DNA from 3 places in the Caballeronia sp. ATUFL_M2_KS44 genome. Region 2 is predicted to be linked to each of the others. Evidence: riboswitches for the same ligand, from Rfam matches in the RefSeq annotation. Region 2 holds a riboswitch; each other region holds the start of a gene.
The links. Region 2 has a riboswitch for cobalamin ahead of NCR39_RS02835 (TonB-dependent receptor domain-containing protein). Riboswitches for the same ligand answer to the same signal wherever they lie in the genome.
Positions count from the first base shown of each region.

Region 1: linked by a shared signal. The riboswitch ahead of cobG (precorrin-3B synthase) and the one ahead of NCR39_RS02835 (TonB-dependent receptor domain-containing protein) in region 2 are both predicted to bind cobalamin.
Region 3: linked by a shared signal. The riboswitch ahead of cobW (cobalamin biosynthesis protein CobW) and the one ahead of NCR39_RS02835 (TonB-dependent receptor domain-containing protein) in region 2 are both predicted to bind cobalamin.

Region 1 is NZ_JALQEA010000039.1:741,902-749,181, reverse strand. Features, by position in the region: gene cobJ (precorrin-3B C(17)-methyltransferase) at 1-833, opposite strand, end outside; gene NCR39_RS18880 (precorrin-2 C(20)-methyltransferase) at 821-1,549, opposite strand; gene NCR39_RS18875 (precorrin-8X methylmutase) at 1,546-2,172, opposite strand; gene cobG (precorrin-3B synthase) at 2,165-3,379, opposite strand; cobalamin riboswitch at 3,499-3,689, opposite strand; gene cbiE (precorrin-6y C5,15-methyltransferase (decarboxylating) subunit CbiE) at 3,771-4,979, shown strand; gene NCR39_RS18860 (cobalt-precorrin-5B (C(1))-methyltransferase) at 5,012-6,109, shown strand; gene NCR39_RS18855 (cobalt-precorrin-6A reductase) at 6,106-6,840, shown strand; gene cobM (precorrin-4 C(11)-methyltransferase) at 6,837-7,280, shown strand, end outside.
Region 2 is NZ_JALQEA010000006.1:603,445-610,724, forward strand. Features, by position in the region: gene NCR39_RS02810 (SIMPL domain-containing protein) at 2-733, opposite strand; gene NCR39_RS02815 (EVE domain-containing protein) at 809-1,273, opposite strand; RNA gene ssrS (6S RNA) at 1,360-1,542, opposite strand; gene NCR39_RS02825 (cell division protein ZapA) at 1,648-1,986, opposite strand; gene NCR39_RS02830 (ATPase) at 1,983-2,372, opposite strand; cobalamin riboswitch at 2,567-2,865, shown strand; gene NCR39_RS02835 (TonB-dependent receptor domain-containing protein) at 2,970-4,832, shown strand; gene NCR39_RS02840 (FecCD family ABC transporter permease) at 4,868-5,866, shown strand; gene NCR39_RS02845 (ABC transporter ATP-binding protein) at 5,863-6,642, shown strand; gene cobT (nicotinate-nucleotide--dimethylbenzimidazole phosphoribosyltransferase) at 6,656-7,280, shown strand, end outside.
Region 3 is NZ_JALQEA010000039.1:753,798-761,077, forward strand. Features, by position in the region: gene cobN (cobaltochelatase subunit CobN) at 1-1,628, opposite strand, end outside; gene cobW (cobalamin biosynthesis protein CobW) at 1,633-2,712, opposite strand; cobalamin riboswitch at 2,837-3,086, opposite strand; cobalamin riboswitch at 3,142-3,389, shown strand; gene NCR39_RS18910 (cobalamin biosynthesis protein) at 3,399-3,893, shown strand; gene cobO (cob(I)yrinic acid a,c-diamide adenosyltransferase) at 3,890-4,492, shown strand; gene NCR39_RS18920 (cobyrinic acid a,c-diamide synthase CobB) at 4,492-5,790, shown strand; gene NCR39_RS18925 (DUF1289 domain-containing protein) at 5,787-6,008, shown strand; gene NCR39_RS18930 (CbtA family protein) at 6,016-6,780, opposite strand; gene NCR39_RS18935 (CbtB domain-containing protein) at 6,790-7,026, opposite strand; gene NCR39_RS18940 (histidine phosphatase family protein) at 7,230-7,280, shown strand, end outside.

The DNA.
Region 1 (7,280 bases), on a different contig from region 2:
ATGTCTTGCGAAGGCACGTCGTCGCTGAAACGCAGCGGTACGTGCAGCGCTTGCGCGGCATCGGCGAGGGCATCGCAAGTCATGGCGTGCGTCGGCGCGACGAGTGCAGCAAGCGCAAGCGGAGACAGTCGATGCGCGTGCAACGCATCGCGCACGCGTTCGGTGATGGACCCGCTCACATCGCGAACCCACGCAACCGCGCAACGCGGATGAATGACGAGACTAGCGTCATCGTCATCGATATGCGGTGTGATGCGTACCGCGAGACGCGCGGCATCGTCACGAGGAAGATCGGCGTGATCGAGCCAGGGCGCATGGCCCTCGATGCGCGTCGCTTCGCCCGCGAGCAGATCGGACACGAAGCGCTTGCCGCGTTCGATATCCGCGAGCGCATAACCTTCGGGCGGCGCAAGCAGACACGTGCCGAAGCGCAATTCGCCGCTCGTGGTGATAGCGGGCGCAACGCCGAGCGACGCGGCAATCTCGCGCGCCAGCACGTTCACGCCGCTCGTGCCGCCGACGAGCGGCACCACCGCGCTGCCATCCTGCGCGACGGCTAGCACGGGCGGTTCGGCTGCTTTATCGGCAAGGCATGGCGCAATCGCGCGTATCACGATGCCCGCCGAACACAACGCGACGATCGGCGTACCGGCCGCATAAAGCGCGCGCACGTGTGCGCCGAAATCGTCATACGCGATGTCGGCATCGACGCGGCTTGCAAGACCATGCACGCGCGATTCGGCGAAACACGCCTGAATGCGCCGCGCGGTTTGCATCGCGCTGTCGCCGAGCACGACGATTGCAAGTTTGGAAAACGTCTTCACGCCTGCCATTTTTCACCCGGCACGACGAGCAACGAGAAATAAGGCGACGCCATCGGATCGACTTCATCGAGCGGCACGATGCGTTGATTCGCCATCGTCGCGCGTTCGACATAAAGCGCGCGCTTGTCCAGCCCGAGTTCGCGCAGCACGCGGCGCACCTTCTCGAAGTTGCGGCCGAGCTTCATCACGACGGCGGCATCCGATGATTCGAGTTTGTGTTTGAGTTCATCTTCGGACAGCACGCCCGACAGCACGCTAAGGCTCTGATTGCGATACACGAGCGGCGCGCCCAGCACAGACACGCCGCCCAGCATCGAGCACACGCCGGGCACGACATGCGCATCGAAGCGTCCGGCGAGACGATCGTGCAGATACATGTATGAGCCGTAAAAGAAGGGATCGCCTTCGCAGATCACCGCGACATCGCGTCCGGCTTCGAGATGATCGGCAATGGCGAGCGCGGCTTCGTCGTAGAACGCGCTGATGATCGTCTCGTAGCACAGCGGCGGTTCGAGCGCTTCGGTCGTGACCGGATACACGAGCGGCAGGCGCGTTTGCGTATCGTCGAGATGCGCTTCGATGATGCCGAACGCATTGCCCTTCTTTCCCTTCGCGACGAAATACGCCACCACGGTTGCGGACTTCAAGAGTCGAAGCGCCTTCACGGTGATGAGTTCGGGGTCTCCCGGGCCGACGCCCAGGCCATAGAGCCTTCCGCTCATCATTCGGTCTCCGAAGCAAGTGCGTTCACGGCGGCGGCGGCCATCGCGCTGCCGCCGCGTCGTCCGAGCAGCGCGACGAACGACACGCCGCGACTATCGGCGGCAAGCAGCGCTTTCGATTCCGCCGCGCCGATGAAGCCCACCGGAAAGCCGAGAATGAGCGCGGGCTTCGGTGCGCCGGCATCGAGCATGTCGAGCAGATGAAAGAGTGCAGTCGGGGCATTGCCGATAGCGACGATCGCGCCTTCGAGTTGCGGCCGCCACAATTCGAGCGCGGCGGCCGAACGCGTGTTGTTCATCGCGCGGGCGCGCTCGGGCACGGACGGGTCGCCCAGCGTGCAGATCACGCGGTTATCGGCGGGCAGGCGCGCGCGTGTGATGCCTTCGGCGACCATGCGCGCATCGCAGAGAATCGGTGCGCCGGCGGCGAGCGCGGCGCGTCCCGCATCGCCTGCGCCTTCAGAAAAGCGCAGATCGCCGACGATATCGACCATGCCGCACGCATGAATCAGACGCACGGCGAGCTTCTCGATGTCGCGGGGAATGGCGCTCAAGTCGGCTTCGGCGCGAATCGTCGCAAACGACTGACGATAGATCTCCGCGCCGTCGCGGATGTAATCAAGCATCGGCATGGCTCCGGGCGAGCCACGCGGCCGCCTCTTCGATGGAAAGATTCTGTGCGACGCGGCGTGCATGCATGTGCACGTCATAGCGTCCGGGTTCGACGGCGAACAGCGTCACGGCGACGGGATGTGCCGCCGCGCACGAACGATCGCAGCCGCTCACATGCGCTTCGATATGCGCGGGCAGCAGCGGCGCGATGCGGTATGCATCGGCTTTGGTATCGGCGTGACTCTTCGCGCAACCCGCCGAGCCCGTGCATGCAATCACGCGCGCAAGTGGATCACGCGAATCCGTGATGAGACCGAGCGCGTGCAATTTATCGATCACGTATTGCGTTGAGTGCAACGCAACGCCCGGCAGCAACACGCTTTGCCACGGCGTCATGACGAGCCGGCCTTGCGCGTGCGATGTCGCGAGATCAGCGAGCGCATCGAGCGTCGATGCATCGAGACGGCCGAGCGGCGGTTGCGCGCCGACATACCACGCGTCGTGCTCGGGGTTCGCGTGTGCGCCGAGACGCAGCGATGCATCGGATGGCGCGCGGCGCCATGCATCGCATGCGGTGTCGAATGTCAGCGCATCGAGAAAGCGCGCAACGCCGATGCGCTTGAGCACATCACGCATGCGATGCTCTTCGCGCGACGCATGCGCAAGAAACGCATGCAGCACCGCCATGACGAACGCCACGACATCATCGCGTGGGATGCTGCCGAGCGCGGGCGCATCGTTTGCGCGATGCGGCATCGAGCCCGCAAAACCGAACGCAAAACGCGCGCCGTCTTCGAGCGCGGAAAGCCACACGTCATGCGGATGATCGAGCATGGCAAGCGGTTCGCCGCCATCGAGCTGCAACGCGAACTTCGGCGATAACGCTTGCAGCGCGGCATCGGCTTGCATCGTGGCGATGATGTCAGCAGCGAGCGCGCGCGTGGCGTCATTCGCGAGCGGACTTACCATGACGTTGCGGATGTCGTCGCCGCCTTCGGCTTGCGGACCGAGGCCGGCTTCCAGCGCGATGCCGATGAGTTCCGCGTGGGCATCGTCGCGTATGCCGCGCAATTGCAGGTTCGCGCGATTCGTGATGTCGATGACGCCCGAGCCGCAGCGCACGGCGGCGCGCGCGACGGCATGCGCAGCATGCGCGTTCAGTTCGCCGCCCGCGAGACGCAGACGCGCCAGACCGCCATCGCGTGCCTGCACGATGCGCATGAGGCCCGGACAAGCCGAGGGCCGCGGTGTGGAGAAGAATGCGTTCAAAAGCGTGGCCGGTGCGGTATCGCGTATGAAGAGACCGGTACACCCCGCCCGGTCGGCGTCGCGCGAAATAAGCGTTGATGATTGCGTCGGCAGGTCTCTTGGCTGGCAGGTCGCCATCCGCGCCGGCCTTCCCGGTATAAACCAGTGGCAGTGGAGCGCGGACTCGCTGCGTACAATTGCGGGGGCAGCCACAGTTTCTCTGTGTTCCCTGTTAGGCCTTCAGGGTTTCACCCCATCAGGCACCGACGGACGTTATTATGCCCGCTTTTATCGACCATCAAACGGCTTCGCGCATGCTGTTTTCTCGCGATGCGCGCAGCGAACCGCAACGAGGAGACGGCGCATGTCGACCTGGCTGACCGTGGTAGGCATCGGCGAGGACGGCTGGCATGGCTTGAGCCGCGCGGCGCGTCGCGCGCTCGTCGAAGCCGGTTCGATCCACGGCGGCGAGCGTCATCTCGCGCTCTTGCCCGCACGCATCGCGGCGCGGCGCGTGCCGTGGCCCAAACCCTTTTCCATCGATGCCGTCCTCGCCGAACGCAAGAACGGCGCGCGCGTATGCGTGCTCGCGAGCGGCGATCCGATGCACTACGGCGTCGGCGCGACGCTCGCACGCGAGCTTTCTCACGACGAAATGCGCGTGATTCCCGCGCCTTCTTCGCTGTCGCTCGCGGCGTCGCGGCTGCATTGGGCGTTGCAGGATGCGCAGTGCGTATCGCTCGTCGGGCGGCCTGTCGCCGAGTTGCTCGCGCATACGTTTCGCGGCGCGCGCCTCTTCGTATTGAGCGCCGATGGCGCGACGCCTGCCGCGATGGCATCGATGCTCACCGCGCATGGTTTCGGCGCAAGCCGCATGACCGTGTTCGAGCATCTGGGCGGCATGAACGAGCGACGCATCGACGAACGCGCCGACGACTGGCGCGAGCCCGAAGTGGCCGCGCTCAATCTCGTTGCTATCGAATGCAGGACGCACGCGGGGCACGCGGGACCGCCGCTGACGCCCGGTTTGCCCGATGACGCGTATCGTCACGATGGCCAGCTCACGAAGCGCGACGTGCGCGCGATCACGCTTGCGCATCTCGCGCCGCAGCCGGGCGAGTTGCTATGGGATGTGGGCGCGGGCTGCGGCTCCATCGGCATCGAATGGATGCGCGCGCATCCCGCTTGCCGCGCGATTGCAATCGAAGCGAACGAAGGGCGGCAGCGTCTCATCGAACATAACCGCGATGCGCTCGGCGTGCCCGCGCTCAAGCTCGTGAAAGGCGAAGCGCCCGCCGCGCTCGCGGGCCTCGCCGCGCCCGATGCGGTGTTCGTCGGCGGAGGCGCGACGGTGCCCGGCGTGCTCGATACGTGCTGGGCGCGGCTGCGTCAGGGCGGGCGGCTCATCGTCAACGCGGTGACCTTGCAGAGCGAAGCGGCGCTCCTCGACTGGCGCGCGCGCTATGGCGGCGAGCTGACGCGCATCGGCATCGCGCAGTCGGAGCCGCTCGGCAGTTTCGATACGTGGCGGCAAGCGTTGCCGATCACATTGCTGCATGTTAGTAAGTCGTGAGCGATCCTAACTAAATGGATCGAGTGAACCGCATGCGCGACGAAACGCCCGAAACTCCCGCGCCGCTCATAAGCGGCTATACCACCGGAAGCTGCGCGACCGTGACGAGTCTCGCGGCCGCGCGCCTTTTGTTGACGGGCGATGCGAGCGAGCGTGCCGAGATCGTGTTGCCCAAGGGCCAGCACATCACGATGAAACTCGAATTCTGCCGCGCGACGAACGACACGCGCGACGCTGCCGAAGCGGGCGTCATCAAGGACGCGGGCGACGATCCCGATGTCACGCATGGCGCGCTGGTCTTCGCGCGCGTGCAGTTGTCGGCGGATACGGGTGTGCGCTTTCATGCGGGACCGGGCGTCGGCACCGTGACGCGCGCGGGGCTTGCGCTCGCAATCGGCGAACCGGCCATCAATCCCGTACCGCGCAAGATGATGACCGAGCACCTCGAACGGCTCGCGGCGCTTTCGAACTATGCAGGCGGTTTCGATGTGACGATCGGCGTCGAGAACGGCGAAGCGCTCGCGTTGAAAACGATGAACCCGCGGCTCGGTATCGTCGGCGGCTTGTCGATATTGGGAACGACCGGCATCGTCAGGCCGTTCTCGTGTTCGGCGTATATCGCGTCGATTCATCAGGGCATCGATGTCGCGCGGGCCAACGGCGTGCGGCATATCGCGGCGTGCACCGGCAATCAGAGCGAAGACGCGATGCGCGCGCTTTACGGCATGCCGGATATCGCGCTGATCGAAATGGGCGATTTCGCGGGCGCGGTGCTCAAGCATTTGCGACGCGCGCCCGTCGACAAGCTGAGTCTGTGCGGCGGCTTCGGCAAGCTGAGCAAGCTCGCGGCGGGGCATATGGACTTGCATAGCCGTAGTTCGAGCATCGACTTGCCGCTGCTTGCCGTGTGGGCCGCGGATGCCGGTGCGAGCGACGCGCTGCAATCTGACATCCGCGCGGCGAACACGAGCCAGGAAGCGTTGAAGCTCGCGCGCGGCGAGGGCATTCAACTGGGCGATGTGGTCTGCGCGCGGGCGCGTGATGTCGCGCGCGATGTCGTGCCGCAAGGCGTCGTCGTGGAGACATTCGCCATCGACAGGCAAGGGGTGATCGTGGGAAGCGCAACATGAAGCGCGCGTTGTTACTCGGCGGCACCGGCGATGCGCTGATCATCGCGCGGGGCTTGACGAAGCCGCACGTCTACAGCATCGCGGGCCTCGCGCGGGTGCCGGCCGATCTCGCATGCGATGTACGCGTCGGCGGATTCGGCGGCGTGGCGGGCCTCATCGACTATATGGGCGCGAACGAAATCGCGCTGGTCGTCGATGCGACACATCCGTATGCCGCGCAAATGAGCCGGCATGCGCGCGAAGCATGCACGTTCGCGGGCGTGCCGCTGTGGGCGGTGAGGCGCCCCGCATGGCAGCCGCAGCCCGGCGACGACTGGCGCGAGGCGGCGGACTGGAACGGGATCGTGGAACGGATCGCGCCGTTTCATCGGCCGCTTTTTACGCTCGGGCGCGAACCGCTTGCTCATCTCAGCGACATTCCCGCGTCGCAGCACTGGACCATTCGTTGTCTCGATCCGCATGAAGGCAATGCGCGCGCCGATATCGTCGATGCACGCGGACCTTTCGATATCGCCGGCGAACGCGCGCTTTTCGATGCCGCGCGCATCGATGTGGTCATCAGCAAGAACAGCGGCGGCAAGGCGACGGAAGCCAAGCTGACGGTCGCGCGGGAACGCAGGCTGCCTGTCGTGATGCTCACGCGGCCCGCGCTGCCCGCAGCCGAACGCGAATTCGACGACCCCGCGAGCGCGCGCGATGCGCTGCTCGCCTACGACTTCAACCTGCAATGACCGTCTATTTCATCGGCGCCGGACCGGGCGATCCCGAACTCATCACCGTCAAAGGGCAAAGGCTCATTCGTTCGTGCCCGGTGATTCTCTATGCTGGCTCGCTCGTGCCGGAAGGCGTGCTGGCGGGCCATCGCGCGACGCGTGTCGTCAACACGGCCGAGCTCGATCTCGATGCCATCGTCGCGCTGCTGCAAGAAGCGCACGCGAACGGCGAGGACGTCGCGCGCGTGCATTCGGGCGATCCTTCGCTTTACGGGGCGATCGGCGAGCAGATTCGTCGTATCGAAAAGATAGGGATTCCTTATGTAATCGTGCCGGGCGTGACGGCGGCGGCGGCATCGGCGGCGGCGCTCAGATGCGAGCTGACGTTGCCCGGCATTTCGCAGACGGTCATTCTCACGCGCTATGCCGCCAAGACGTCGATGCCGCCGGGCGAATCG
Region 2 (7,280 bases):
CTCAACGCGCCATCTGCACCGAACCGGACACGTCGACGGTCACCGTCGTCGTGCCGGCTTCGAGCGCCATCGGCGCGGCCATCTTCGCATCGGCGGACATGCCGCGCGCCTGCATCATCATGACCGGACGCGGCGCCGCGCCGCTCTGGCCGACGTTCACTTCACGGATCGTGAAGCCGCTATAGCCGAATGCCTGCGATGCCGCCTGCGCCTGCTTGCGGAACGAATCGATGGCCTGCGTCGAGAGCTTTTGCGCGGCGGCGCGCTGCGCTTCGGGCGACAGCGAGAACGTGACGTTGCCGACCTGCATCGACGAACTCATCTTGCCCGCGAGCTTCGATGCCGCCGCGAAGTCGTGCGATTCGAGCACGACTTCCGTGCGTCCGCGCCACGCGGATATCTTGCCGTCGCGATCCGTCGACGGATACACGCTGAACGCGCCGCTCTTCGCGGTCACGCCATCGACGCCCTTCGCTTCGCGCAACGCGGCTTCGGCGCGCTGATTGAGCGTCGCGGTGAGCGACGAGGGATCGGCGGCTTCCTGCTCGTAGAAGAGCGTGATGGTGACGACATCCTGCGGCACTTGCGCGCTCGCTTGCGCCGACAGCGAGAGCACGCCCGAAGGCTGCGGATTGGCGATGACCGTCTGCGCGACGGCCGTGGCCGAAAAGGTGAGCGCGGCGCTCGACATCGCGAGCGCGAGCGCGAGGGCGGCGGCGGTTTTCTTGTTCATCATCGAAGGACTCCAACGCTTGAGCGTCGCGCGTTTCGCGACGGCGTTTAGGCGGTCCAACCGTGCGCTTAGTTCCTATTTCCCGGCGAGACGTTCGGTAATGAAGCGCCACTGCGCTTCGGTGACGGGCGTGATCGACAGCCGGTTGCCGCGCGCGAGCACTTGCATGTCGGCGAGTTCTTCGTGCGCGCGCAGTTCGGCGAGCGAAATGAGCGGCGTTTTCTTGACGAAGCTCACATCGACGAGCAGCCAGCGCGGCGTTTCGTGCGTGGACTTGGGATCGAAGTAGGGACTCTTCGCGTCGAACTGCGTGGGATCGGGATAAGCCGTCGATGCGACCTTCGCGATGCCCGCGATACCCGGCTCGGGACAGCTCGAGTGATAGAACAGCACGCCGTCGCCGACCTGCATGGCGTCGCGCATGAAGTTGCGCGCCTGATAGTTGCGCACGCCGGTCCACGGCAGCGTTTTCTTCGGCGCGTGCGCGAGATGATCGATGCTCGCTTCGTCCGGTTCGGACTTCATCAGCCAGTAGCGCATGAGGGGAGCGTGAAGAGAATCGACGGTGAAAATGAAAACGGCACCGGATAAACCGATGCCGTTTGTGCCGCTTGTGCCGTTTGAATAAGGTCCCCGCCTCAGCCGCTAGGCCGGCATCCTGAACCTGGGTTCAAGATTGGTCGCGGTAAGCAACACTTCGGGTACATCAGACAGAGTGACGCGCGCGCCCGTGTTACAAGGTTCCGCAACCGTGCCAATGTGACATTGGTTCAAGGAATATATGACCTTGGCGCACCAGGCAGGGAAACATCACTCTACACCAATCATTTGTCTTATGCAGCCCCTCGCGGGCCTCGCGCCGGTATCTTTTTTTGATTGACACCAACATGCCGATTAGGCCGGCGCATCGGTGCTTATTGCATGTCGTTTTGCACGCCGTTTTGCACTTCGTATTGCGCGATGACCGCGCCGAGCTGCTGGTTCATCGAGTGAACCGTGCGGCGGATTTCTTCGGCGGGGAACGCTTCGCCGTGACGCACGCTGTCCTGCAGCTTGAGCAATTCGGACGCCAGCGAAAGGGCAGCCATGACCGCGATGCGATCCGTGCCGCGCACGCTGCTTGCATTGCGAATCTTGTTCATTTCGGCATCGACGCGGGCCACGGCCTCGCGCAACGCGGCTTCCGTTTCAGGCGAGCACGCAAGGCGATACGGCTGTCCGAGAATGGATACTTCGATCTGCTTGGTCGTCACGCCTTCTCTCCCTGATGATGTTCGCCGTGCATCTCTTCCGCGTGCGCATGTTCATGCTGCGCTTCGCCCGAAGCTTGCGATTCGGCGTTGAGAAGGTCGAGCTGATTGTCGCTTTCGGCATGATGCGCTTTCGCGCGCGGCAGCTTTTCGAGGATCGCGTTCAAGCGCACTTGCGCGTCGTCGATCTTCGCGGAGAGCGAATCGCGCTCGGCTTGCAGCGCGTCGCGTTCGCCTCGCACCTGCACGAGTTCGGCCTGGGCGCCGGCGAAGTCTGCGCGCAATGCTTCGATTTGCGCTTCGAGCGCGAGACGCGCCTGATTATGGCGCTCGCTGATCTGGATCAGCCGGCCGATGTTTCCTGACAGTGATTCGAGTTCGTTGAGCATGTGCTGCGTCCTCTAAAGACCTGGCATTTTAGCGCGGTTCAATGCAGCTTCCGATAATTGTCTCGTTTCGAGACGTAACATCCCCGGATCATGCGTGCATCGCGATGTATTTGTGTGTGGAATGAGCGAGCGAGGCGCGGCGATGATGGTCGCGATGCCCGGCGCGCGTTCTTGACTGCCCCGATGCCCGCTCCTACACTTGCGGCACTTTTGGTGCTCGCGTCCGCTTCTCTCGCGGATGCAGTCAAACGGGAAACAGGGAGCGACGTTCCGGCGCATGACCGGGGCGCGCCAACCTGTGCTGCCCCCGCAACGGTAAGCGACCGCAACGCAAGTTGCAAGTCGTCCCTCGCGCGTTTTTCGCGGCGCATCGCGTGATTTTTTATCGCAGATGCCGTCTGCAAGAAACGTGTCGACGCCACTGCGCGCCATGCGCGGGAAGGCGGGACGAAGCGTCGCCAGCCCGGATACCGGCCAATCGTCCAGCACGCCGATGTCGTCGAACGAGTCAGGAATCGTACGATGCGGCGCGCGCGTCGCGCACAGACCTCGCGGGGAGCGGGGCACGCGCCAGCCCCGAACCGGAATTCTTCACGCATGGTCTTGCCTTCGTCCGGCATCGAACGTCGCGCCGTCTGCGCCGCCGTTTGCGCCGCCCTCAATGTGCTCGCGCAGCCTGCACGCGCCGATACCACCGAACAGGTTCTCACGCCCGTCGTCGTGACCGCGACACGCAGCGCGCAGCCGCTCGCCGATTCCCTCCCGCAGACCTCGCTCTTCGACGAGCAGGACATTGCCGACACCAACGCCGACGACGTGCTCGGTCTCATCGCGCTCGCGCCCGGCGTGCAAATCACGCGCAACGGCGGGCCGGGATCGAACTCGGGCGTGTTCATACGCGGCGCGGCGTCGTCGCAATCGCTCGTTCTGATCGATGGCGTGCGCGTCGAATCGGTATCGCTCGGGGCGGCGCAGTTGTCGCAACTGATGCTCGATCAGACCGATCGCGTCGAGGTCGTGAACGGCAACGTGTCGGCGCTGTACGGGTCGAATGCGATCGGCGGCGTCGTTCAGATATTCACGAAAGAGGGCGACGCGCATCCGCCGCGCTTTCACTTCGAAGCGGAATACGGCAGCTATCACACGCAGCGGCAATCGGCGGGCGTGGACGGCGCGCTCGATGCCGATGGCCGCACCACGTTCAGCCTGAACGTGTCGCGCGAAAAGACCGACGGCTTCTCGTCAATCGATCCGGCGCTCGCGCCCGGCGCGAATCCGAACGCAAACGGCTATCTGAACGAAAGCGTCGCGGCGACGCTGCGCCACAAGTTCACCGACAAGTGGGACGCGGGCGTGCGCTTTCTGCAATCGAACGGCGTCGACAGTTTCGACGATCCCTACGGCTCGCCGACCGACATCAACAATGCGCACGATCGCGTGCGCTCGGCGTCGGTGTTCGCGAACGGCAAGCTGACGGACCGCTGGACCACGCACTTCACGATCGCGCAGGGACAGGACCGCGCGAACATCGAGCAGAACGGCGTCTATACGAGCCGCTTCAACTCCGAGAATCATCAGTATCTCTGGCAGAACGACTTCAAAATCACGGACGCGCACAAGCTGCTGTTCGGCTACGAGCACCTGGATCAATCGCTCGATTCGGATCAACTCAGCGCGCCGGATCGTCATGTGAACTCGGTGTTCGCGGGCTACGTGGGCCGCTTCGGCGCGAGCGACGTGCAGGCGAACGTGCGTCACGACCAGTACTCGGATTTCGGCGGCGCGAACAGCTACTATCTGGGCTACGCCTATAACTTCGACGCGCACTGGCGCGCGAGCGCGAGCTACTCGGCGTCGTTCCGCGCGCCGAGCTTCGACGACCTCTACTATCCGTTCAGCGGCAATCCGTCGATTCAGCCGGAGCGCAGCCATTCGGTCGAGGCCGCGCTGCAATACGCATCGGGCAAAGTGGGCGTGCTGCGCGTGACCGCGTTCCAGACGCGCTATTCGAATCTGATCGATTACGTATCGGACGGCAGCGGCTTCTATATCGCGCAGAACGTGGGGCGCGCGAAGGTGCAGGGCGTCGAGGGATCGTGGGCGGGGCATGTCGGCGCCACGGATGTGCGCGCGGGCGTGACGTTCCAGAATCCCGTCGACGAGACGAATCACGAAGACCTGACGCGACGCGCGCGGCGCTTCGCCACGCTGTCGGCGCATCGTTCTTTCGGACGATGGCGCGTGGGCGGCGAGTGGATCGTGAGCGGCGCGCGCAGCGATTACGATTCGACGCTCGCGGGCTACGGCGTGGTGAATCTGTCCGCGCGCTACGACATCACGAAGTCGTGGTGGCTGAGCGCGCGCATCGACAATCTGTTCGACCGGAACTATGAACTTGCGTACTCGTACAACACGCCCCGGCGCGGCGCGTACATCACGCTGGGCTTCAATCCGTCGTGAGCGTGGCGTCTGACGCGCGGCGTCATCCCAAGGCGATGACCGCCAGCCGCGCCGCGCTCATCTGGCTCGCGCTCGGCGCGGCGGCGTTCGTCGTGCTCGCGGCGTCGCTCGCGCTCGGCAGTGTGAATCTGCCGATGCCGCGTGCAATCGCCGCGCTGCTGCACGCGCGCGCCGCCACGCCCGATATCGCCGATGAAATCGTGCTCACGCTGCGATTGCCGCGCGCGCTGGCGGGCTTCGCATCGGGTGCGCTGCTCGCACTCGCGGGCGCGCTGCTGCAAGTGCTGCTGCGCAATCCGCTGGCCGAACCGTACGTGCTCGGCGTGTCCGGCGGCGCGGCCACGTTCGCGCTCACCGCGATGCTCGCGTCGATGCCCTGGTGGGGCGTGGATATCGCCGCGTGCGCGGGCGCGTTTTTGTCGATCGTGCTGGTGCTCGGACTCGCGCGCACGCATCTTTGGCACGGCGAACAGGACGCATCGCCACGGCTTTTGCTCACGGGGGTCGTGATCGCGGCGGGGTGGGGCGCGCTCATCACGCTGATTCTCAGCGTCACGCCGGAGAACCGGCTGCGCGGCATGCTCTTCTGGCTCACCGGCGACCTCAACGGCGCGGCGACGCCGTGGCCCGCGATGATCGCGCTCGCCGTCGCGCTTGCCGTCATCGCGCCCGCCGCGCCGCAATTGAACGTGCTGCTGCGCGGCGATGCCACCGCGCGTGCGCTCGGCGTGCCCGTCGAACGGTTGCGGCTGCGCGTGTATCTCGTGGCGTCGATCGCGGCGGCGGCTGCGGTGACGACGGCGGGAACCATCGGCTTCGTCGGGCTCGTCGTGCCGCATCTCTTGCGGCTCGCGTTCGGCAACGACCAGCGCATGCTCGTGCCCGCCGCGCCGCTCGCGGGCGGCCTCGCCGTGATGAGCGCCGATCTCGCCGCGCGCACGGTCATCGCGCCGGGACAATTGCCGGTGGGCGTCGTGACGGCGCTCGTCGGCGTGCCGATGTTCCTCTGGATGCTGCTGCGCCGGCCGCGATGAACACGCTTCATATCGACAATCTCTCGTTGCGCGCCGGCGATCGCACTCTGGTGCGGGCCTTGAGCGCGACCATCGCGGCGGGCGACGTGTGGTGCATCGCCGGGCCGAACGGCGCGGGCAAGACGACGCTCATCGGCGTGCTCGCGGGCCTCGCGAAACCTGCGTCGGGTTCCGTATCGCTCGATGGCCGCGCGCTTTCCGCCTGGCGCGCCGCTGATCTCGCACGCCGCCGCGCGCTGATGCCGCAAAGCACGCACGACGTCTTCAGCGCGACCGTGCTCGACACCGTGCTGCTCAACCGCTTTCCGTATCTCACCGGCTGGGGCTGGGAAAGCGACGACGACCGCGCCGCCGCGCACGCCGCACTCGATGCGCTCGGCCTCGCCGCGTTCGCATCGCGCGACGTGTTGACGCTCTCGGGCGGCGAACGCCAACGCGTCGCGCTCGCGGCGGTGCTGTGTCAAAACGCGCCGCTGCTGCTGCTCGACGAACCGCTCGCGCATCTGGACCTGCATCATCAGATCGATTGCCTGAACGCGCTCGTCAAATCCGCGCGCGATGAACGGCGCGCCGTCGTGCTCTCGTGTCACGATATGAATCTCGCGCGCCGCTTCGCCACGCATGCGCTTTTGCTCGACGGCCAGGGCGGCACGCATGCCGGCCCCGTTGCGGATGTGCTGACGCCCGAGCGTGCGAGCGCCGCGTTCGGCTATCCGCTCGTACTGATTCGCGATGGCGCGCATGAAGCGCTCGTGCCGTCGATTCACCGTCACTGACCGAGGAACGCCGATGTCCCACGCCATTCCGATGCCCCGCGCGCTCGACCGCACGCTCGAAGCGGAGCTGCGCCGCATCATCGACATGAAGACGAAGCCGCCCGGCAGCCTCGGGCGGCTCGAATCGCTCGCGCTGCACATGGGCCTGATTCAACGCACGACGAAGCCGCGCATCGAGCGTCCCGCGATGATCGTGTTCGCGGGCGATCACGGTATCGCGGCGGAAGGAGTGAGTCCGTATCCGCAGGAAGTGACCGCGCAGATGGTCGCGAATTTTCTGGCGGGCGGCGCGGCGATCAACGCGCTTTCGCGCTCTGTCGGCATGACGCTCGAAGTCGTGGATGCGGGCGTCGCATCGCCTATTTCGATTGATAAGGGATGCGAACGATTGTCGCTCGGCCTCGGCACGCGCAACTTCGCGCACGAACCGGCGATGTCGCGCGACACGGCGCACGAAGGCATCGCGCGTGGCGCGGCGCGCGTGCGGCATCATGCGTCGCTCGGCACGAACGTGATCGGCTTCGGCGAAATGGGGATCGCGAATACGTCGGCGGCGGCGTGCCTGATGAGCCGGCTGTGCGCATTGCCGATCGACGATTGCGTCGGACGCGGCACCGGTCTCGACGATCGCGGTCTCG
Region 3 (7,280 bases), on a different contig from region 2:
AAACGCAAGCGCAGCCAGAAATAAAACGCGAGATAGGAATGCGGCGGCACGAGTTCGGCATCGTGATAGCTCGCATAGTCATTGCGCTCGCGCGAGCGCGAAGGCTGAATGCCGACGAAGATTTCATCGCAGCGAAAGCCCGCGATCATGAAGCGGCCGCGCCGGATCGTCGGGTCATGCTCGGGCGCGCCCCACGTGCTTTCGAGCGCGGCGCGCGCATCGGCGGGCAACGCGTTGTACGCATCGAGATATTCTTCGAGCGAAAGGCTCTGCAGCGCGGGACGCAGATCGCGCACGACGGGATCGTTCGTCACGCCTTGCGTCAACGCGGCGATGAGCGCATCGCCATGTTCGGGGATGTCGCCCACGCGATAGCCCTCACGCGCCAGCATCGACAGAATGCCGACAGCCGATGCCGGCGTATCCAGCCCCACGCCATTGCCGATACGCCCTTCGCTCGCCGGATAGTTCGCGAGCACGAGCGCAATGCGCTTCTTCGCATTCGGCGTATGCCGCAGCGCGCACCAGCGCCGGCTCAGTTCCGCGACGAAGCGAACGCGCTCGGCATCGGCCTGATAGCGCACGACATCCACTTGCGTATGCGGACAGTGATACGCGAGTCCTTTGAAACTCACTGCCCGCGTGATGATGCGGCCATCGACTTCGGGCAATGCAATATGCATCGCAACATCGCGCGAATTCAGGCCGTGATTGTCCTTCTCCCAATCTTCACGATTGCCGCCGCTCAGAATGACTTGCAGCACGGGCGCATCGCCTGCGACTTCGAATGCTTCGCTTTCGCCTATAACGCCCGCTGCAAACGCAGTCGTATTCAATACGAGAGAGGCGTGATGCTCCGCGCATAAGCGCTCCACGACTTCACGGCTGACGCTTTCCTTCAGCGACGCAATGGCAATGGGCAGTGGATTGAGACCTTCTTTCTCAAGCGCTTCGACGAGTGAATCGAATACCGCCGTGTTTCCCGACTGCAAATGCGCGCGATAAAAAAGAATGGCGACGACCGGCGCGCCTTCGGTCCATCGCGCGCGCCAGTCGTCGATCAAGGCGATATCGCGCTCGGGATGATAGATGGCGACCGCGGGCAACGTACTCGGCGGCTGCGGTTCGCGCCCGAAGCCAAACGAGCGATGAGCGATCGCCCGCAAGAATTCCTCGGCATTGCGCGCGCCGCCCTCGCGCAGATAGTGCGACAGCTCGCGGCAAAACGCGGCATCGGCGGTGCTCTTCGCAATCAGGTTGGGGTCTTCGGTGAGATCGCCGGAGAACATCGCGAGCACTTGCTTCTCGCTCTTCGCCAACGACACGAGCCGCTCGATGCCATAAGGCCAATACGATTCACCGCCGAGATGATCGACGATGACGACCTTCGCGTGACGCAACACATCATCGACGTAGAAGTCCACTGACGCCGGCTGGCGCAGGAACGATTGATTCGCCAGCCGCACTTCGGGAAAGCCGGCTTCGAGGCGCGGAAAGACGCTTGCAAGCAACGCAAGCGTGGTGTCGGCGGAACTGAGCACGACAATGGGCGCGCGCGTCTGCTCGATACGCATGACGCCTGCGGCATCGTCGACGAATCCTCCCGGAGTCGTGCGTAGCAAATGCATCGTGCTAAGCCTGCGCGAGCGCGTTGGCGAGCGCGGCGTCGAAGGCGCGCTGAAGCGTCGGCTGATCGAGGTCTTCGCCGATCAGCACGAAGCGGCTTGCGGCTTCGCCGTCGGACCAGCGCCGGTCGAAGTAGCTATCGAAACGGCGTCCCACGCCTTGCACGACAAGACGCATTGCAGCGCCGGGCAGTGCCGCGAAGCCCTTCACGCGATAGATCGTGTGTTGCTCGACGAGCGTGTGCAACGCCGCGATGGCCTGATCGCGCGATTCGACATGCGCCTCGACGACGACCGAATCGAAGTCATCGTGATGATGATCCGCGTGGCCTTCATCGTCCACGGAGCCGTGATGATCGTGCCGCAAGTGAATCGTCTCTTCCGATGCCGCCTGCAAGCCGAGCAACGCATGCAGATCGAGCTTGCCCATCTGCGCGGGCACGATTTTCACTTCAGGCGGAATCTCCGGCCGCACGAGCGCTTCCACTTTGCTGAGCGCATCGGCGTCCATGAGATCGGTCTTGTTGACGATCACGAGATCGGCAGACGACAACTGATCCTCGAACAATTCATGCAGCGGCGATTCATGATCGAGGTTCGGATCGGCCTTGCGTTGCGCATCGACAGCAGCGGGATTGGCCGCGAACTGTCCGCTCGCGGCGGCGGGACCATCGACGACGGTAATGACCGCATCGACCGTGAAGGCATTCTTGATGGACGGCCAGTTGAACGCTTGCACGAGCGGCTTGGGCAATGCAAGACCCGACGTTTCGATCAGCACGTGATCGATGCGCTCGCGCCGCTCGAGCAATTGCTCCATCACCGGATAAAACTCTTCCTGCACGGTGCAGCACAAGCAGCCATTCGCAAGCTCATAGAGATTGCGGTCTGCCGAAGCCGCTCCGTCATCGCAGCCGATACCGCAGCCCTTTAGAATTTCCCCGTCGATGCCCAACTCGCCGAACTCATTGACGATCACGGCCAGGCGCAAGCCCTGCGCATGGGACATGATGTGGCGCATCAAGGTGGTCTTGCCGCTGCCGAGAAAGCCGGTCACGACGGTGACGGGAATCTTGCGGGTTTGCATCGTTGCTCCGTGGCTCGTGTGTGCGTGCGCCGTGCATCGCGCCGATGGCGGCGTCGAATGCGGTGTGAAACGGGAAAGCGCACGGCTTCGTGGATCATGGGTCGAGCCGCATCCCCGCGGCGTCGGTCCTCGCGAAAGTCTGGCCGGTATCCGGGCTTGCGGCTTCATTGCGCGGCCTTCCTGCCATGCTCATGACAGTGGCCTTTGGCGCAATGCGCGGAATCGATATTGCGATACCGCCAGTCGCTTACCGTTGCGGGGGCAGCGCAGGTTGGCGCGCGCTTTCATTAGAAAAAAGCCAGGCGCTTCCTGCTTCCCGTTTAACTGTGCGCGAAAGAAGCTCGCGCACGAGCACCAAAACTGCGTGAAAGTCTAGGCTGAGCGCGAGGGAGCGTCAAGGAAACACGCGCTATCAGCAGGCGCATATGGTATCTTTGGCCCGCGACTGGTGCTCGCGCGTTCGAACGCAACGCGCAGTTAAACGGGAAACAGGAAGCCGCGAGTTCTTTGATCGAACGAAGCGTGCCAGCCTGTGCTGTCCCCGCAACGGTACGCGACCGGCGGGATTGCATGCGTGCAATGCCGCGCATCGTGCGCACACGCCACTGCCGCTCGCGGCGGGAAGGCCGCACGATGAGGTCGCAAGCCCGGATACCGGCCAGCGCAGGGGACGAAGCGCATCGCTCATGCATGACGATGCGCTTTGCCAGACGCCGCGCATCCGCGAGGGACGCATGCGCCGCTCGAGCCGCCCATTCTTTTCGATGAAGTCTATTTGCGCAAATGAGCGCGGTCTTGCAGTCGGCATCGGTTGCAGGCGAGGCGCAAGCGCCGACGCTATTGAAGCCGCCGTGCGTGCCGCGCTGAACGAATCGAGCCTTTCCTTCGAGGATATTTCTTTAGCGGCCAGCATCGACGCTAAAGAGAATGAAGCCGGTTTGCTGGCGTTTTGCGCGCGCCATGAATTGCCCTTGCGCTTTTTCAAAGCGGAAGAAATCGCGCGCGTTCGCAGCAGTTATTCGCGTCATGCGGACAAGCACATGAATGTCGATGGCGTATGCGAGCCTTGCGCGCTGCTTGCGAGCGGCGGCGGGCACCTTGTCGTGGGCAAGACCATCGTGGGCGGCGTGACTGTCGCCATTGCAATGAATCAAGCTCTGTCGAGCACGAAAACCTCATGAAAACCGATACCGAATCGCATCTGCGCATGACGCAGCGTCGCAAGGAAGGGCACGAAAAGAAGCAGGCCGCCGCCGATCACGAGAAAGGTTTATTGATCGTCAACACGGGCAACGGCAAGGGCAAGACGACGGCCGCATTCGGCATGGCAGTGCGCGTGCTCGGCCACGGCATGAAGCTCGGTGTCGTGCAATTCATCAAGGGCGCATTACACACATCCGAGCGCGACTTCCTGAGCGCCGTGGCGAACTGCGATTTCGTCACCATGGGCGACGGCTACACATGGAACACGCAGAACCGCGAAGCCGACATGGCGACCGCGCGCAAGGGATGGAACGAGGCACGGCGCATGATCGAGAGCGGCGAATATCAGATGGTCGTGCTCGATGAACTCAACACCGTGCTCAAGTACGAGTATCTGCCGCTGGATGAAGTGCTGGATGTGCTGAAGGCGCGGCCCGCGATGCTGCATGTGGTCGTGACGGGCCGTCATGCGCCGGATGCGCTCGTCGACATCGCGGATCTCGTCACGGAGATGCGGCTCGTGAAGCATCCGTATCGCGAGCAAGGCGTGAAAGCGCAACGTGGCGTCGAATTCTGATGCTGCGCTGCCCTGCACTCTTCGTTAGCGCGAGCGCATCGCATCAAGGCAAGACCACGGTGACCGCTGCGATTGCGCGCCATCATGCGCGGCTCGGCCGGCGCGTGCGCGTCTTCAAGACGGGTCCGGATTTCCTCGACCCGATGATTCTCGAACGTGCGTGCGGATCACCGGTTTATTCGCTGCATTTATCGATGGTCGGACTCGACGAATGCCGCGCCTTGCTCGCACAGGCGGCGCGCGAAGCGGATCTGATTCTGATCGAAGGCGTAATGGGTTTATTCGATGGCACGCCGAGCAGCGCCGATCTCGCGGCCGCGTTCAACGTGCCCGTGCTTGCAGTGATCGGCGCGCATGGCATGGCGCAGACCTTCGGCGCGGTCGCGTTCGGGCTTGCGCGCTATCGGCCGGATGTGCCGTTTTACGGCGTGCTCGCGAATCGCGTTGCATCGGCACGTCATGCGCAAATGCTCTCGGAAGCCATCCCCGAAGGGCTGCGCTATTGCGGGCATGTGTCGAATACGGACGATATCGCATTGCCCGAGCGTCATCTCGGACTCACGCAAGCGCAAGAGATCGCGAGCCTCGATGCACACCTCGATCGCGCCGCCGATGCCATCGCCGCAACCGCGCTTGCTGAATTGCCGCCGCATGTGGACTTCGACGACGCGATGCCCGAAGCGCCGCCGCGTTTGCTCGATGGTCTGCGGATCGCCATCGCGCGCGATGCCGCGTTCTCTTTCATTTATCCCGCGAATATCGACTTACTGAAAGCGATGGGCGCGACCATCGCGCCGTTCTCTCCGCTCGCCGACGAGCCCGTGCCTGCCGATGCCGATGCGCTCTATCTTCCCGGCGGTTATCCGGAGTTACACGCGGCGACGCTTGCATCGAATGCGCGCACGCGAGCATCCATTCGCGATCATGTTGCGCGTGATCGCGCGGTCCTGGCGGAATGTGGCGGCATGCTTTATCTGCTCGACACGTTGACCGATCTCGAAGGCGCAAGACACGCGATGCTCGGCGTGCTGCCAGGCCATGCATCCATGCAGCGGCGTCTTGCCCGACTCGCGATGCAGCGCCTCGACACCGCACATGGCGCGCTTACCGGCCACACGTTTCATTACTCCACGCTCGATACGCCCATGCAGCCGCATCTCAACGCGACACATGCAACGACGGGCGCAGCAGGCGAAGCGTTTTATCGACACGGCCGCGTGACGGCCACTTATATGCACGCGTACTGGCCTTCGAATCCCGCCGCAGCCGCTGCGCTCTTTCGCGGCACGACACTATGACGACGACAGACCTGGCTTTCACCATCGAACGCGCAAAGACTCAGGAGCCGATCGGCTCGCCGTGTACGGGCGTATGCAAGCTCGATCCCGCGCACGGACTGTGCGCGGGATGCTTCAGAAGCCGTGAAGAGATAAAGGCCTTTAGATCGATGAACGATGTCGCGAAGCTGACGCTGCTCGATCAACTACTCGCAAGACGATCGACGATCGCGCCATGACTTGCGCTCAAATCGCCGCCATCGTCCGCAATGCCGGACGTTCGAGTTCCCGCGCGGCAAGCGCGCCGAACAAGAGACCTAGTGTCGTCCAGATAATCGCTTGTATGCCGATCGCCGCCACGCGGAAATTCCATAGAAGCGATGCGGAAAAATCCGCAGGCACTTCATCGACGCGCGGCAGCACGAACTGCGCAAGCAGCATCAGCGCGATATAAGCTGCGCCCGCGATGACCGTCGCGCGCCAGTTGCCTTGACGCGCATGCAAGCGCCTTTGCAGCCACACGGCGAAGACGGCCGCCGCAATCGACATCGCCACCATGCCGAAGAACAACGCGGTGCGCGGTCCAATGGTTTCAGGATTGCCGACAGCGGGCGGATTCGGCGGGTACTTGAGAAACGGCACGATCGCCACGCTCACGAATCCCAACATGGCAAGCAACGCCGATGCGCCGCGCGCATGCAATGCGCCGAGCCGTCCATAAGCGAACGCGAAGACGAGCGAGAAAATGCCGCCTAACGCGGTGCCGAATACAGCGACGCCCGTTAGCAGACCGAGGCCCGCTTGAGTATCGCGGCTAACGATTTCTTCGTCGCCTTCATGCTCATGCGACTGCGCAGCGCCGTCCTGATGCGAATGCGCATGCTCGTGCCGTTCCTCGAATGCAATGGCGCGCTCGACCGACGGTTCACCGACAGTCTTTGCAAACGCGAAGCCGAGCAAGCCCGCGACGAGTCCCGCGATCATGCCGCGTATCAACAAACTGCGAATCATGGCGCGTCCTCAGTGGCACGGAAAGCCGAGCAGATGCCGGCCGTCGTGAACGAATTCGTGGACGTACATGCCCGAAATAATGGAGGTCGCGCCTTGCTCTGCGCCGACGAAGTAAATGGCGATCAGCAGAATGAGGCCGATAAACACGGCCCAGGGCAGCACTTCGCGCACCGGAATGGGGACAGGTGCATCGATTGAAGGCGAAGAGGAAGCGGCGGAATACACCGTCGCGTTAGTAGCGTTCATTGAAAGTTCTCCAAGGGAATAAGCGCGTCCCGATAGACGAAGAGCATGCAGCGGGGTCTGACTCGCGAGTTGCTTTAACAACAGACTCGCTTACAGTGGCGCGACCGTGCCGGGTTTTCACCGGCTTCCTCGCATTGCAAGCTTGCCATTCTATGACGATTGCCGGCAAAGTAAAGCAACGATATTCATAGCCGCCGATTCAATTGAACGTCATTCTGCTCTGTCACGCCGCCACGCATGCAATGAAAGCCGCG